2 regions of the Blautia sp. AM23-13AC genome follow, and region 1 is predicted to be linked to the other one. Evidence: riboswitches for the same ligand, from Rfam matches in the RefSeq annotation. Region 1 holds a riboswitch; the other holds the start of a gene.

Region 1 (7,611 bases):
GGGACGGCAATGCCGACAAACGAAATCGGACCGGCAAATGCGGTGACGCATGCGGAGAGAATACTCGAAAGCAGAATCAGCGCGATGCGGAATACTTTGATGTTGACCCCCATGCTCTGCGCATACGCCTCACCGAGCTGGTATGCACCGATCGGTTTTGCCATCAGGAACGTAATGACAAAGGTGATGCCGATCACAGCCGCAGAGATCGCTACGTTGCTCCAGCTCATGCCGGAGAAGCTTCCCTGTGACCAGCCGTGGAGGTTGACGATATCGGAATCCTCCGCGAAGGTGACAACAAAATCCGTGACCGCCGAGCAGATGTAACCGATCATAATACCGCCGACGAGAAGTCCTGCCATATTTTTGATCCGCCGGGACATCAGCAGAATGAAGCCGACGGAGAGAAGGGATCCTAAGAATGCTGCAACAATCATCGTGTAAGATGTGATATTGCGCGCCCGCTCCAGATAAAAGATCATGGTCAGCGCCACGACCATTTTGGCTCCCGAGGAAATTCCAAGAACAAACGGACCGGCAATCGGGTTTTCAAAGAAAGTCTGTAAAAGGAAGCCCGACAGGGACAGAGCACCGCCTAGGATTGCCGCCATCAGAATACGCGGAAGGCGGATTTTCCAGATAATATTGTACGCTTTCCCCTCTCCGGTCCGCCGCAGCAGAATCCGGAAAATTTCCGGAATCGAAATATTTACGTTTCCGGAATTGATATTCAGCACGGTGATGGCGGCGAACGCCAGAATCAGCACCAGGAACACAGCGGCATACCGCGAACGGCGCCGGAAGTTTTCCATATGGAAACTGTTCTCTTTTCCTGTCATATTTTTTTTCTCTGACATACGTTCCTCCATCAGGATAATTTTCTTAAGAATACCATCTGATCCGGATCGCCGCCCGTTACCAGAAGGTTAATGTCGTTGGTAAACTGTGCAATTTTATCGGTTGCCTGATACATCGATTTCTCGGTTGTCCAGACGTTGCCCTCTTTGACTGCTTTGTAATCGGCAAACATGGAATCCTTTGCCAGCAGGTCGTCCAGGGTTTTGACGGTGGAATCGATGCTTGCGTTGTAGATCAGGTAGTCCGCATCTTCGGCCGTATCGTAGAACTGCTCCATCGTGATCGGCACGGATGTTTTTCCGCTGTCGTCCTGGAGATCACGGAAGGCGTTGCGCGCACCGCCAAGCTCGATCATGTTGGAAATATAGTCCTCCGGGTTCCGCACAACGGCAGCTCCGCTCGTATTAATATAGAAGAAAGCGACCGTTTTTTCGGTATTCTGGAAATCCTTCAGATTTTCCACAACACTTGCCTGATTTGCAAAGAAGTTGGCTGCCTCCTCCTCTTTGTCCAGCATGGCACCGTAGAGTTTGATCCATTCGGTTCTGCCAAGAGGCTGGGATTCGTAGCTGGAACGGTCGATGAAGACCGGAATATCGAGCATCTCGATCATCTCCTGTACCTTCGGGGAATGGAGGATCATCGTGGATTCAATGGCCAGATCACAGTTCTCACTGACCAGAAGTTCGTAATCCGGCTCACTGTATTTTCCGGCGAAGATCATCGTTCCGGCATTCATCGCGTCAACGGCATCCTGTACGTACCAGTTGTCTGCGGTTTCACCGGAGAGACGAATCGTATCGAGGGAGTCGATGGCATCGAACAGCGCCATCGGAGAGGTTGCTGCCATGTAGATGCGTTCCAGCGGCTGATGGATTACAATTACGTCGGAATCGAGGTCATCCGGCGCCTCTTTTCCGTCCGGGACGAGCAGATACTGCGCGCCGTCTTTGACATCGATCAGTTTATAGCCGTCTGTGCAGTAGTATACGTTAAAGCACTCCGCGTAATTCAGGACCATCTTGCTCTCGATGGTGATTCCGGTGATGTCCGGTGCGTCGCTGACATCGTCTGTCGTTGCGAAACCATCCGCGGATGCGGTATCACTCCCGGAGGTGCTGCTCGCAGCAGTGGTTTCGGAGGTACTTTCACTTTCAGCCGTACTTTCCGAGACGGATGTGCTCTCCGTCTGGCTTTCGGAAACGTCTGCTGTGGATGCTGTGGATGTGCTGCTCTCAGAAACTGCCGAAGTGCCCGACGCGGACGATGTGCTGCTTCCCGTTGATGCGGTGCTGCCGCAGGCCGTCAGTGACATCGCTGCTGCAAGAAAAAGTGCGGCCCATTTTTTCAGCTTTCTTTCGTTTTTTCCTGTCATTTGATATTCCTTTCTTAAAGAAAAAGCCGCTGCCATACGGCAGCAGCCCTTTCTCATTTTTTGCTGCAAATTATTGTACTTATTTATTCTCTTCTGCCTTTACCATCTGCTGGAACAGCTCGTTTGCCTGATCCTCGCATCCGAAGATCACGCCGTAGACTTTCAGCCACTCTGCTTTCGCAAGATCGGTCTTCTCATCTGCGGAACGGTCAACCAGCATCGGAATGGTCAGGGTTGCCAGACGCTCTGCGGTGTCGGACAGACGCTCATTTTCCTCTTTCAGAAGTTCTTCCTGAGTCTTGTCTTCGTCTGCTTTCTCATCCGTTGTCTTATCGTCTTTATCGTCCTTCTGATCCTCAGATTTGGTATCTGCGGTCTCGTCGGCTGCATCAGCATCTTCCTCATCTTTTGCATTTCCCGGAAGGAACTCAGACGGAAGAATTGCAAAGTCGATTTCGTCTTTTACCAGAGCTTTGTAGTCCAGATCATCGAATGCTCCGTCGAAGGAGATTTTTTTGTCTTCCATTGCTTTTGCAATGTTTTCGATCTGGCAGTCTTTCTGCTCCATGCCGACTGCTTTGATGCTCTCTGCTGCGTCTAACTGCTCGTCGAGAAGTTTCAGGGCATCCTCAGATGCTACGTATGTTTTCTCAACCGGAAGCTGGATCACAATCATATCTTTGTCCAGTCCTGCCGGAATCTCAACATCTTTCGGAACGATCAGATATTTGACAACATTGCCTTCGTACAGCTCTTTTGTCTTTTCGGTCAGATCTTTCGCTTTCTCAGTGCTGGTTTTTTTGGAATCGGATGCTGCTGCCGCTTCTTCCTCGTCGGTTGCTGCTGCGGTATTCTCTGCTGCTGCGGTATCGGTATCTTCTGCTTTCTTGTCGTCCTCGGTCCGTTTCTCCGGATCACGCTCGGTATCTTTTGTCATATCGATCTCCAGCAGGGTGATGCCTTCGTCGTAATGATACATCTTGAAGTACTCTGCGTAAGCAAGTTTTGTCTCTGCTTTGTATTCCAGTCCCATGATCTCTGGAGCGGTGGTATCCAGCTTGGAGTTATCGGTGCTGATCGTGGAGGTTGTTCCGTCTGCTTTTACAAATCCTGTGCTGAAAGAAGTGCTGCCGCCCTTCTTTGCTGCTGCCAGGGAGATGAAGATGTTGTAGGAAATCTCATGGGCAACGGACATTCTGGTGGTCATACCGATGATGGTATTGTTCTTGTTCAGCTCAACCGGAATGGTGAAGATGCTGCTTCCGCCGCTGACATTTGCCATGTATTTATTTCCGTTTGCTTTTACATATCCGTAGTACGGACTGCTGAATGCGATCGTTGCATAAGCCTGTCCGTTCGTTACAGTAATCTTGCTGCAGGAGATGGTTACCTTTCCGGATCCGCCGGAGAAGGAGAATCCGTCTGGTGTGTAAACGCCGTCTGCCAGTGTGGTTGCACTGTCTACTTTGGATGTGCCGCCGCTTAAGTCAGACTCATATTTGGATTCCTGCTCCGGTTTGGTATCGGCCGGTTTCTGGGTCGGTGCCGGAGTCGGGGTGCTGGTCGGTTTTACAACCGGTGTCTCAGATGGAGATACGGTTGGGGTCTTGGTCGGAACGATGGTTGGTTTCGGAGTATCGCCCTTGTTGTCATCCGACGGAAGGTCTCCGGTCTTTTTCAGGCTGGAAGATGCAATCGTGATGGCTCTGTCGTACCATTTGCCGCTCTTTACTGCATGAGCTGCTACAGCAAATTCCTGATCAAGTGCCTCTACCGGGATTTCAAACTGCATTCCGGTTTTGGTTTCACCGTCTAAGGTGTAGTCCACTTTTCCGGTGGAAGCGATCCATGCGCCGCTCTCTGCTGCCGCATCTTTTCCGGTTCCCATATACAGATAATCATAGCCGCTTCCGCTTAAGGTGATAACTGCTGTCATTTTTCCGTTTTTCGCGGTCAGTTTTACGCCGACTACCTTGAACATTGCTGCATTAGTTGTTGCCTCTGCACTGTAAATACCATCTGCTACTTTATTGGTCTCATCTGCCGGAAGATCTGCGGTCTTTTTCAGACTGGAAGATGCAATAGTAATGGTTCTTGCATACCATTTATCCCGTTTTGCAGAATGGGAAGAAACAACAAGTGCCTGATCGAGTGCTGCTACCGGAATATCATACTGCATTCCTGTTTTCGTCTCGCCGTCTGCTGTTGTGTAATCAACGGTGCCGACGCCTGCAATCCATGCACTCTTGTCTGTGGCAGCTGCCTCTTCCGGTGTTCCCATGTACAGATAATCGTAGGCAACACCACTTAACGTGATGCGTGCTTTCATGTCGCCGTCTTTTACGGTCAGCTCTACGCCGACTACTTTGAACATAGCTGCGCCGGTCTCCGCGGTTCCGCTGTAGATACCGTTTTCTACTTTCGCCGGTTCCGGAGTTGGAGTTGCGGTTGGAACCGGAGTCTCACTCGGAGTCGGGGTTGCAGTCGGGACCGGAGTCTCGGTCGGCTCCGGTATCGGAGTTACTTCCGGTGTTTTGCTTCCCGGAACTGCAAGATAAAGCTGCTGTTTGGTGTACCAGGTTCCGTCTTTCTTTCCAAGAACGATCGGAACGGTTGTGCCGGCTTTGTCCGCATCTACTTCAAATGTAAAGGAATAACCGCCGTTTGCTTCCTGCATTCCCTGGATAGCCGGTGTTTTTGCAAGGTCATCGTTCTTTCCAAGATACAGTTTATCAAATGATACGTTGTTTGTTTTCAGTGTAAGAACGAGTTTATCGCCCTTGTTGATCATTGTTGCCTCGGAGATGACGAACATTTTGAATACGCTGCCGTCCTCTTTGGTAACCGGTGCTTCTACACTGGCTGGCTTATTCGAGGAATCCTCACCTGGATTTTCGCTTGGAGTCTCGGTTGGTTCCGGTGTTACCGTCGGGATTGCATCGGTGCTGTGGATCGTAACGGTTTTATCAGCCCATGTTTTTTTCTTGGCTGAGCGAACGGCAACATCCATCTGTTTGTCAAGCTCTTCCACCGGAATTTCAAAACGATATCCGGTCTTTTCTGCACCGGTCTTCGTATCCGTATAGGTTTCGCTTCCTGTCGGAGCAATCCAGCTCTTTTCATCTGCTGCGGCAGCTTCTGCTGCTGTTCCCGTATACAGGTAATCATAGCCGGTTCCACTCAGCAGAATGGATGCTTTCAGTTTTCCATCTTTTACGATGAGTCTGGAAGAAATCACACGGAACATGCTTCCGGTTGCTTCTGCAGAAGTCTCATACTCACCATCTGCCGGTTTTGCTGCTTCCGCTGCTTTTGTTTCTTTCTCCTCGGCTGTATTGGATGCCTCATTTTTGGTTGTTTCTTTTACTTCCGTTTTCGGCTGTTCTGCCGCCGGACTGGTATTCTCTTTTACAGCATCTTTGGTTTCTTCTTTTGCCGGTGTTTCTTTTTCAGCATCTTGGGAAGTCTCATCTGCTGCTTCCGGCTCTTTTTCTGTGGTATCGGCAGTCTCTTCACCGTCTTTTGCAGTGTCCTCTGCAGTATCTTCCGAAGCATCCTCATCTGCGGATGGTGTCTCGGTCTCGTCAGATCCTGCCGCTGTCTGATCCTCTGCAGGCGCGGCCGGTGTTTCCGTCGGCTCTTCTGCCGGAGTCTCTGCAGTGCTTTCACTGCTCTCGGTTTCTGCCGGTGTTGTTTCCGGTTCTGCCGTCTCTGCTGTTTCTTCGCTCTGCGGCGCTTCCTCTGCGGCTGCGCTGCTTTCTGTCTGTGCTGCTTTTTCCTGCGTATCTGCTAATACGCTGGCAGTCGGGCTCATGATCATGGACGCCGACAGCAGCAGTGCCAGAAATTTGCTTGAATTTCCTTTCATAACTTCTCCTTTTCTTCGGATCTCCTTCGCGCATCTGCTCCGGATTCCGTCTGACTTTTTCAGGCAGCTGGGCGGTGCCTGTCCCCGTCAATGATGTCTCCCTGCAAGTAATCTTGTTTTTGAGGACACATTTTTTCTGCGAAAAGACAAACAGACATCTGCTTTTTCTGCAAAAGAGTTTCTCCACCGGAGCTCTTTTTCGGACGCATGGCGACAAAAAAGCAGATGTCCGATTTTACTTCGTACATCTTTCCATGAATATATGCTTTCATCGGAAGCGATTCACTAACCTTTCCAGCAGGTTTCCTGACTCGCAGATCTTCACGGCAGCCGCGCCTTCTCATGCGTTTCGCACAATGGCATTTCTGCAGCTAACACTCCCTGCTTACAGTGACCGGATCGCTCAGGATTTCCACCTGATTCTCTTTTACCTTCGCGGATTCTTTTTCAAATCCGTTCTGCACTGAAAAGTCCCTTATTTCATTCGTTACTGATTATAGCAAAGCCGTTTTGGAAAGTCAAATGAAAGGCCACGGAAAAAGCGCATAAAATCAGCATTTTTTACATACTTTATGATAACTGTCCGCACCGGAGCCTATTCTATGAAACCAGCTTCTCTGCACCGCCGCATCCTGTTCCCTCTGCTTCTGTGCGGCGGACTTCTTTTCGCCCTGCTGTTCTGGTATTTTTCCCCGTTCTTTTCCCCTGGTGAGAACCGCCGGTTTTCCGCGTATGTGGAGGAACGGTTCCACTCCGAGGTAACCTCTTCTGCCATCACGCTCCACTATACCCTCGCTGATCCGGCTTCCCGCGGAATTGCCCCCGGCACCGCCTCGTTCGGCACGGTTTCCATCCCTGACCGCACCTCGTATGATGCCCTGCTGCAGAGTGTGGAAACAACGCTCACATCCTTTCATCGCAACCGCCTCTCCGCGGAAAATCAGATCACGCTCGATCTTCTGCTCTACGAGCTGGACTGCGAGAAAATGCCGGGCAGCACCAGCCTTCTTGCGGAACCGCTCGGTCCGTCGCTCGGGATTCAGGCACAGCTTCCCATTCTGCTCGCAGAATACCCGTTCCGCACACAGCAGGATATCGCCGATTACCTCCATCTTCTGCAGGATCTCCCGCGCTATTTCTCCGACCTCATCGCACTCGAGCAGGAAAAATCCCGGCAGGGCGTGTTTCAGAATGACCTTGCGGTCGATGGCATTATCCGCCAGTGCAGTGCTTTTCTCGCCGACGCGGATACACCGGAAATCCATCTGCTCCACACCGTTTTTCAAAATAAACTGCAGGCGTCTTCACTGTTTTCTGAGGCGGAAAGGAATCTCTGTCTGCAGACGCATGAAAAACTCCTTACCTCCTGTGTTTTTCCCGCCTACCGCTCTCTTTCCGATGCGCTTTCTTCACTCCGCGGCAAAGGAACACAGAACGCCGGTGGTCTTTCACGGCAGGAAGGCGGACTTTCCTACTATGCGTATCTTCTCCGCAGCCGCGTCGGTGTTGA
Region 2 (7,611 bases), on a different contig from region 1:
GGAAGTATTCTATGCGCATACGATTTCCCCGATTGCGATTGCAGCATTAACTTCTCTGATTATGGTATGCTTCATTGGAAGATACCATGTTCTGGCAGGGCTGCTTGCACTTGCGGCGTATCTGACGGTCGGCGTTGTGATCCCGATGTGGAACGGAAAGCGCGGAAGCCAGAAAGGAATGGAGTTCCGGACAGGCTTTGGCGAGCTGAACAGCTTCGTGCTGGATTCCCTGCGTGGCCTCGACGAGACGATTCAGTACGGACAGGGCGAAAAACGGAAAGAGCAGATGTCAGGGCGGTCGAAAGAACTGGCTTCTGTGCAGGAAAACTTAAGCCGCATGGAAGGCTCCCAGCGGTCTGTCACCAACATGGTGATTCTTCTGGCATCGTTCGGCATGCTGGCACTGACGATCTATCTTTACACGAAAGGCGGGATCGGATTTGAGGGAGTCCTGACCTGCACAGTCGCGATGATGGGTTCCTTCGGCCCGGTCGTGGCGCTGTCCAGCCTGTCGAATAACCTGAATCAGACGCTGGCAAGCGGCGAGCGTGTGCTTTCCCTTCTCGAGGAAGCGCCGCTGGTGGAGGAAATTCCGGGAGATGCGGCATCCGGCGGTGACCACGCATTTGCAGGAGCCGAGGCGCAGAATGTAACGTTTGCCTACGAAGACGAGACGATTCTGGATCAGTATTCGCTGAAACTGGAACCGGGAAAAATCACCGGCATCCACGGCGCGAGCGGTTCCGGAAAATCGACGATCTTAAAACTTCTGATGCGCTTCTGGGATGTCCAGACGGGGCGCGTTTCCGTGGACGGAGCCGATGTCCGCAAAATCCCGACAAAGCATCTGCGCGATATGGAAAGCTATGTGACGCAGGAGACACACCTGTTCCACGATTCGATTGCGAACAATATCGCTATTGCAAAACCCGGCGCGAAGCGGGAAGAAATTATGGAGGCGGCGAAGAAGGCGTCCATACATGATTTCATCATGACACTGCCAAATGGCTACGACACCGAAGTCGGAGAACTCGGCGATACGCTGTCCGGCGGAGAAAAACAGCGGATCGGTATCGCGCGGGCATTCCTGCATGACGCATCCATGATCCTGCTGGACGAGCCGACATCGAATCTTGATTCCTTAAATGAAGGAATTATTCTGAAATCCCTGAAAGAATCGGCAGAAGAGAAAACCATTGTGCTCGTATCGCACAGAGTGTCCACGATGAACGTCGCGGATGTGGTATATGAAATGGAAAATGGCCGGATTTCCTGATTTTACAGCACTTGACAGAGAAAAGACGATGTGCTACACTAACAGTCGTTAAAGAAAAGACAATTAAATATCGATGTGTAAGGTGTCGGACATACGTGTCCGGTGAAAAGGGAAGCAGGTGTGAATCCTGCACGAACTCGTCACCGTATTTTGCAAGCAGGGGAATGATCCACTGGGAAACCGGGAAGGAGACCGATGCGCTGGAGTCAAATCCTGAAGCAATGAGCCGGGAGACCTGCCTTTCGCAGTACAGGAACGTTACGTTCGTGCCACGAGGAACTGGCAGTACAAAACAGGAAAGCGGACATTTGCCCCACAGCGGGTGAGATGGTTTTCTTTGTGATGAAAATACTGGAAGCCCCTCGTTGAAAAACGAAAGGGCTTCTTTCTATTTACGCGGGCAACGAGCCAAAGTCCGTGCTTGCACGAGACCTTAGCGACTGCCGCGATAACTTGAGAAACTCGCGGAGCGTGTTTCTCATAGTTTGAAATGTAAAACGTCCCCGATATTGGTTGTTGCAAAGATACCAGCAAATGGGAGGAAAACAAAAATGAAAAAGAAACTTGTAGTCGCTTTAATTTCAGCAGCTATGGTAACATCTATGCTCGGCGCATGCGGAAGCAGCAACGCATCCAGCAGCAGCGCAAGCAGCACAGCAACAAGCAGCGTAAGTGCATCTTCCGCATCTGAGGAAGACACCACAGCAGCAAGCAGCAGCGTAAGCGCATCTTCTGCATCTGAAGAGGTATCCGCAGATGCAGACCAGGAGGCAGCAGATAAAGTGGCAGCTTTGATTGACGCAATTTATGTACAGGAAAGAAATGATAACACCGACGAGCAGTGCAAAGAAGCAAAAGAGGCATGGGATGCCCTGACAGACGCACAGAAAGAACTCGTAGAAGGTGAGAACGCAGATCCGGATTACTTCGGAAGAGACACAGGGGATGCTTCCAAGGATGATCCGTTAAACGGAGACGAGATCGGCGAGAATGAGCTTCTGGTTGTAAGCTTTGGTACTTCCTTCAACGACAGCCGTGCTGAGGATATCGGAGGCGTTGAGAAAGCTCTGCAGGCTGCATATCCGGACTGGTCCGTAAGACGTGCCTTCACTGCACAGATCATCATCAACCATGTACAGGCCCGCGATGACGAGAAGATCGACAACGTAGATCAGGCACTGGAAAGAGCTGTAAGCAATGGCGTGAAAAAACTGATTATTCAGCCGACTCATCTGATGCACGGCGCAGAGTACGACGAGCTGAAAGAAGCAGTAGATAGCTATAAAGATAAATTTGAGTCCGTAACCATCGCAGAGCCGCTGCTTGGCGAGGTTGGAAGTGACGCTACCGTAATCAACGAGGACAAACAGGCCGTTGCAGAAGCAATCACGGCACAGGCAGTAAAATCTGCAAATTATGACAGTCTGGATGCAGCAGCAGAGGACGGCACTGCTTTCGTATTTATGGGACATGGTACTTCCCACACTGCAAATGTAACCTACAGCCAGATGCAGACACAGATGGATACTCTTGGATACAAAAACGTATTCATCGGAACCGTTGAGGGCAAGCCGGAAGAGACCGCTTGCGAGAACGTGATCGAGGCAGTAAAAGCAGCCGGATACAAGAAAGTAATTCTTCGGCCGCTGATGGTTGTTGCAGGTGACCACGCAAACAACGATATGGCAGGCGAGGATGAGGATTCCTGGAAGAGCCAGTTTGAGGCATCCGGTGCATTCGACGAGATCGACACTCAGATCGAAGGTCTTGGAAGAATTGATGCTGTTGAGCAGCTGTATGTACAGCATACCAAGGCAGCTATGGACGGCAACGGCGTTCAGGACGATGCTGAATAATTAGGGGTTGCATTCCGAACGTAAAATAGAGTAAAATAAGATCCGGCAGTACGGCTGAAGAGACTCAGTGTGCTGTCGGATTTTAAGTTGAGCGGATGAAAAAGATCCGCTTCAAGGTGATACAAGGAGGAATTTTATTATGAGAAAAAAATTGGCAGTTCTTTTTCTTGGAGCAGCACTGACTGTATCCATGCTCGGCGCATGTGGCGGAAAGGATGCAGCGTCATCTTCTGCATCTGCAGTATCTGCGTCTTCTGCGGCAGACGCATCTTCCGCTTCTGTACAGGATGCATCTAAGGCAGAGAGCAGTACATCCACATCAGATGTTTCAGCAGAAAGCGCATCGGCAGCGGAGACTGCAGGAGAAAGCAGCGCATCAGAGCTGGAAGACGGTACGTATACGGCAGACTTCAATACAGACAGCAATATGTTCCATGTCAATGAAGCAAAAGAAGGAAAGGGTGTCCTGACGGTAAAAGACGGAAAAATGACCATCCACGTCAGCCTGGTATCCAAAAACATTGTCAATGTCTTTGTGGGAACAAAAGAAGAAGCACAGGCAGACGGCGCAGAGCTGATCGAGCCGACCACAGATGAGGTAACGTATTCTGACGGAACCACAGATGAAGTGTACGGCTTTGATATCCCGGTAGAAAAACTGGACGAGGATTTCAATGTTGCGATCATTGGTAAAAAAGGAACCTGGTATGATCATGTAGTCAGCGTATCCAATCCGGTACCGCAGGAGTAATCCCGGAAGAAAACAAAAGATATCCACAGAAGGCGAACCATTTTGCACCGTCTGTCCACAGAAATTGTGGAAAGAGAGGGGAAAAGCGGTTCGCCTTTGTGGATATCTTTTCTTATTTTTCCGGAAACAGTTTGCGGAACAGAAAACGGATGAAGGGTCCGCAGTACATGAGCTGCCAGAAGAAGGCAACCGGGAAGTTTAAAAACGTGGTCTGGAGCCAGACAGCAACGAATTCCTTTCCGGCATTTTTAAACAGCAGCGTTGCAATAAAACTCATAATCGGACACATAATAGCAATAATCATAATGGAAATTGCCAGCGTGATTACGATCGGACGATCCTGCGGTGTTACCATGCAAAAAGCTAATTTGTGAGCCAGATGATCCACGAGGAAAAACTCGAGGATAAAAGCGGCCGGCCACATGATTATCATCTCGTGAAACGCCATCAGAAAGACCTGATTTGTCATTCCGCCGATGTTCATGGAAATGTTGTAGCAGATCATGGCATAGACCATCAGAAAGGACATCATGAGGGTAAATACAACGTTTTGAAATTTTGTTTTTGGCATCGATTGTTCTCCTTTTCTTTGCAATTTTGAAAAATGGGCGCAAAAAAGACACATGTGTTGTTCGTTAACCAAGCAATGCACTTGTGCCGTTTCCAATCTGATACCAATCTTTTCTGCAGTTTTTAATTTTGAACCGTCGATTATTATAACGTCTCCGGCGGCGTTTGGCAAGAGGAAATTGAGAAATTTTTAAAAAAGACAGATAAACAAGAAAATTCGATGCGTGCTGGAAGCACGGTTTGGCGAATGGTGCGGGGAACGGCACCGGCGGGAAAAAGAATGGATTGCGAAACGGGAGCGGGATTGCTACAATAGAACATAGTGAAAACAAAGAGAAAACGCAAAAGGAAATCAATATTATGTCAGAGATCAGAAAAATCGAAAACTTTGCGGCACCGGAGCTCGACGTGTATGCGCGTCTTTCAGAACCGCAGTTATTGCACTATTATGAACCGCAGCCAGGCCTTTTTCTCGCAGAGAGTCCGCGTGTCATCGAGCGCGCACTGGATGCCGGTTATGAACCGGTTTCATTCCTTGCCGGAAGCGCAGAGCTTGCCGCAAACGAGGCACTCTTTGCGCGTTACCCGGACGCGCCGGTCTATACGGCGGAGACAAAAGTGCTGGAACAGCTGACAGGCTTTGCCCTCACGCGCGGCATGCTCTGCGCGATGCACCGCCGTCCGCTTTCCACAATGGAGGAAATCTGCCGGAACGCCCGCCGCGTGGCGATTCTGGAAAATGTCGTGAACCCGACGAATGTCGGCGCAATTTTCCGTTCCGCCGCTGCACTTGGCATCGATGCCGTGCTTCTTACATCAGGCTGCAGCAATCCGCTGTACCGCCGTGCCATCCGCGTGAGCATGGGAAATGTCTTCCAGGTCCCGTGGACCGTGCTGCCAGGCGGCAGTTACTGGCCGGAGCAGGGAATTGCTGCACTGCAGGAACTTGGATTTTATACCGTTGCGATGGCATTAAAAGAAGACTCCGTTCCGATGGATGATCCGTCGTTAAAAACGCATGAAAAGCTCGCCATTCTGCTCGGAACCGAGGGTGACGGACTGGCAAGTGATACGATCGCTGAAACAGATGCAACCGTGCTGATTCCGATGACACACGGTGTGGATTCACTGAACGTCGCTGCGGCGAGCGCTGTCGCATTCTGGGAGCTGGCGGGAAGAAGATAAAGATGTTCCGTCGGTACCGGAGATTACGGAATAAAAATAGGATCAGAGATAGATTTTCGGGATGCATATTTTGATGCATCCCTTTTTGAATTTACGGATTTTGAAATTCCTTCCGATACATCTGCGGCGTACATCCCACTTTGTTTCGGAACTGCCGGTTGAAGTTGGAAAGGTTGCGGAAACCATTGTCGTACGCGATTTCGGACACACTCCGCGTCGTACTGCGCAGCGCCTCGCAGGCGGCTTTGATCCGAAGCTGTGTCAGATATTCAACGGCCCCGAGTCCGAAGGTCTGCTTAAAACAGCTCATAAAATAGCTTTTGCTCAAATGCGACAGCCTGGCAAGTTCCTCTATGGTAATCGGGTCGGCGAAGTGCTCCTGGATATAGGCGAGCACAGGCCGCAGGTTTTCAGCAGCCGCAGGCATGGCGGGACGATCGGTGCAGAGTTCCGGCGATGCGGCGAGCAGATAGAAGAAGCGGAGCAGCTCACTTTTCAGCAGAAGATCGGAGACAGCAGAGTTTTCACGGATGCAGCGGAAAATCTGATGGACGGATGCAGAAAGTGCAGCATAACCGAAATGTTCGGGTGAAATCGGTGCCTGGATGCGGCGCCGGGCGGAGAAAAACGGCTGCAGAATTTCCGTGTAGCTGCGGTCGTCATACCCGCCGATCAGCATATTCTGGTGGAAAACAATCGTATCATAAAACATCGACTCCTGCTCGGCGGGCAGAATGGCATGTACGAGGTTCGGCTGAATCAGAAAAATATCACCGGCATGCGCCGTAAGCAGACGGTCCTCATACTGAAAATACCCCGTTCCGCGTTTGATATAATTCAGCTCCATCTCCCCGTGCCAGTGCAGCGGTACGCCGGGAAAATAGTCGGGCATCCGGCAGTCATAATAACTGTAGGGAACCTGCATGGAGCCGTGCTGGCGTTTTTCTTTCGCAGCAGAAAGCATCATAAAATCCTCCTCCAAAAAGCATGTGCGTAAAATGCCGGAAATGGCAGAGCGCGGCATGCATAAAATCATAGAATAGTATTAGAATGAAATAGGAAATTACTGGTATTTCAGCGGATACAGTAGTAATATATCATATAGAAACACTTGCTGCAACGACGAAAATACAGCAGAAATAAGAGCGAAAGAGGAAAAGAAAAAATGTCAAAATGGTTAGATAACGCAGTATTTTATGAGATTTACCCGCAGTCCTTCAACGACACCAACGCCGACGGAATCGGAGATTTCCAGGGTATCATTGAAAAATTAGACTACATCAAGGAGCTGGGCTGCAACGCCATCTGGATCAACCCGTGCTTCCTGTCCCCATTCGGTGATGCAGGATACGATGTCGCAGATTACTGCCGCGTTGCACCGCGCTACGGAACGAATGAGGATCTGAAGAGAGTTTTCGAAGAGGCACACAAACGTGACATGCACGTTCTGCTCGACCTGGTTCCGGGCCATACATCTGTTGAGCATCCATGGTTCAAAGAATCCATGAAAGCAGACCGCAATGAATTTACAGACCGCTACGTATGGACCAATAACGTATGGGAAGCACCGGAAGGAATGGGAAGCCTGCGCGGCATTTCCGAGCGTGACGGCGCCTGCGCCATCAACTTCTTCTCCAACCAGCCGGCCCTGAACTACGGCTTTTATCAGCCGGATCCGGAAAAACCGTGGCAGCAGTCCTTTGATGATGAGGGACCGCAGGCAACGCTGGCAGCGATGGAAGATGTCATGAGATTCTGGCTGAACATGGGCTGCGACGGCTTCCGTGTCGATATGGCGGGCTCTCTGGTAAAGAACGATCAGGAAGGCAAAGGAACCATCCGCCTGTGGCAGCAGGTACGGAATTTTCTCGACGCCGAGTTCCCGGATGCAGCCATGGTATCCGAGTGGGGCGAGCCGGACAAATCCTTACAGGGCGGCTTCCACATGGACTTCCTGCTTCACTTTGGACCGT

What was found. Region 1 has a riboswitch for cobalamin ahead of DW642_RS10160 (hypothetical protein). Riboswitches for the same ligand answer to the same signal wherever they lie in the genome.
Region 2: linked by a shared signal. The riboswitch ahead of DW642_RS05470 (sirohydrochlorin cobaltochelatase) and the one ahead of DW642_RS10160 (hypothetical protein) in region 1 are both predicted to bind cobalamin.

What each region holds. Positions count from the first base shown of each region.
Region 1 covers NZ_QTUL01000008.1:42,726-50,336, forward strand. Annotated here, with positions in the region: gene DW642_RS10150 (FecCD family ABC transporter permease) at 1-857, opposite strand, end outside; gene DW642_RS10155 (ABC transporter substrate-binding protein) at 869-2,233, opposite strand; gene DW642_RS10160 (hypothetical protein) at 2,313-6,101, opposite strand; cobalamin riboswitch at 6,381-6,584, opposite strand; gene DW642_RS10165 (DUF885 domain-containing protein) at 6,704-7,611, shown strand, end outside.
Region 2 covers NZ_QTUL01000003.1:152,614-160,224, reverse strand. Annotated here, with positions in the region: gene DW642_RS05475 (amino acid ABC transporter ATP-binding/permease protein) at 1-1,276, shown strand, start outside; cobalamin riboswitch at 1,340-1,533, shown strand; gene DW642_RS05470 (sirohydrochlorin cobaltochelatase) at 1,828-3,132, shown strand; gene DW642_RS05465 (hypothetical protein) at 3,272-3,883, shown strand; gene DW642_RS05460 (DUF2798 domain-containing protein) at 3,996-4,454, opposite strand; gene DW642_RS05455 (TrmH family RNA methyltransferase) at 4,814-5,638, shown strand; gene DW642_RS05450 (AraC family transcriptional regulator) at 5,730-6,605, opposite strand; gene DW642_RS05445 (alpha-amylase family glycosyl hydrolase) at 6,804-7,611, shown strand, end outside.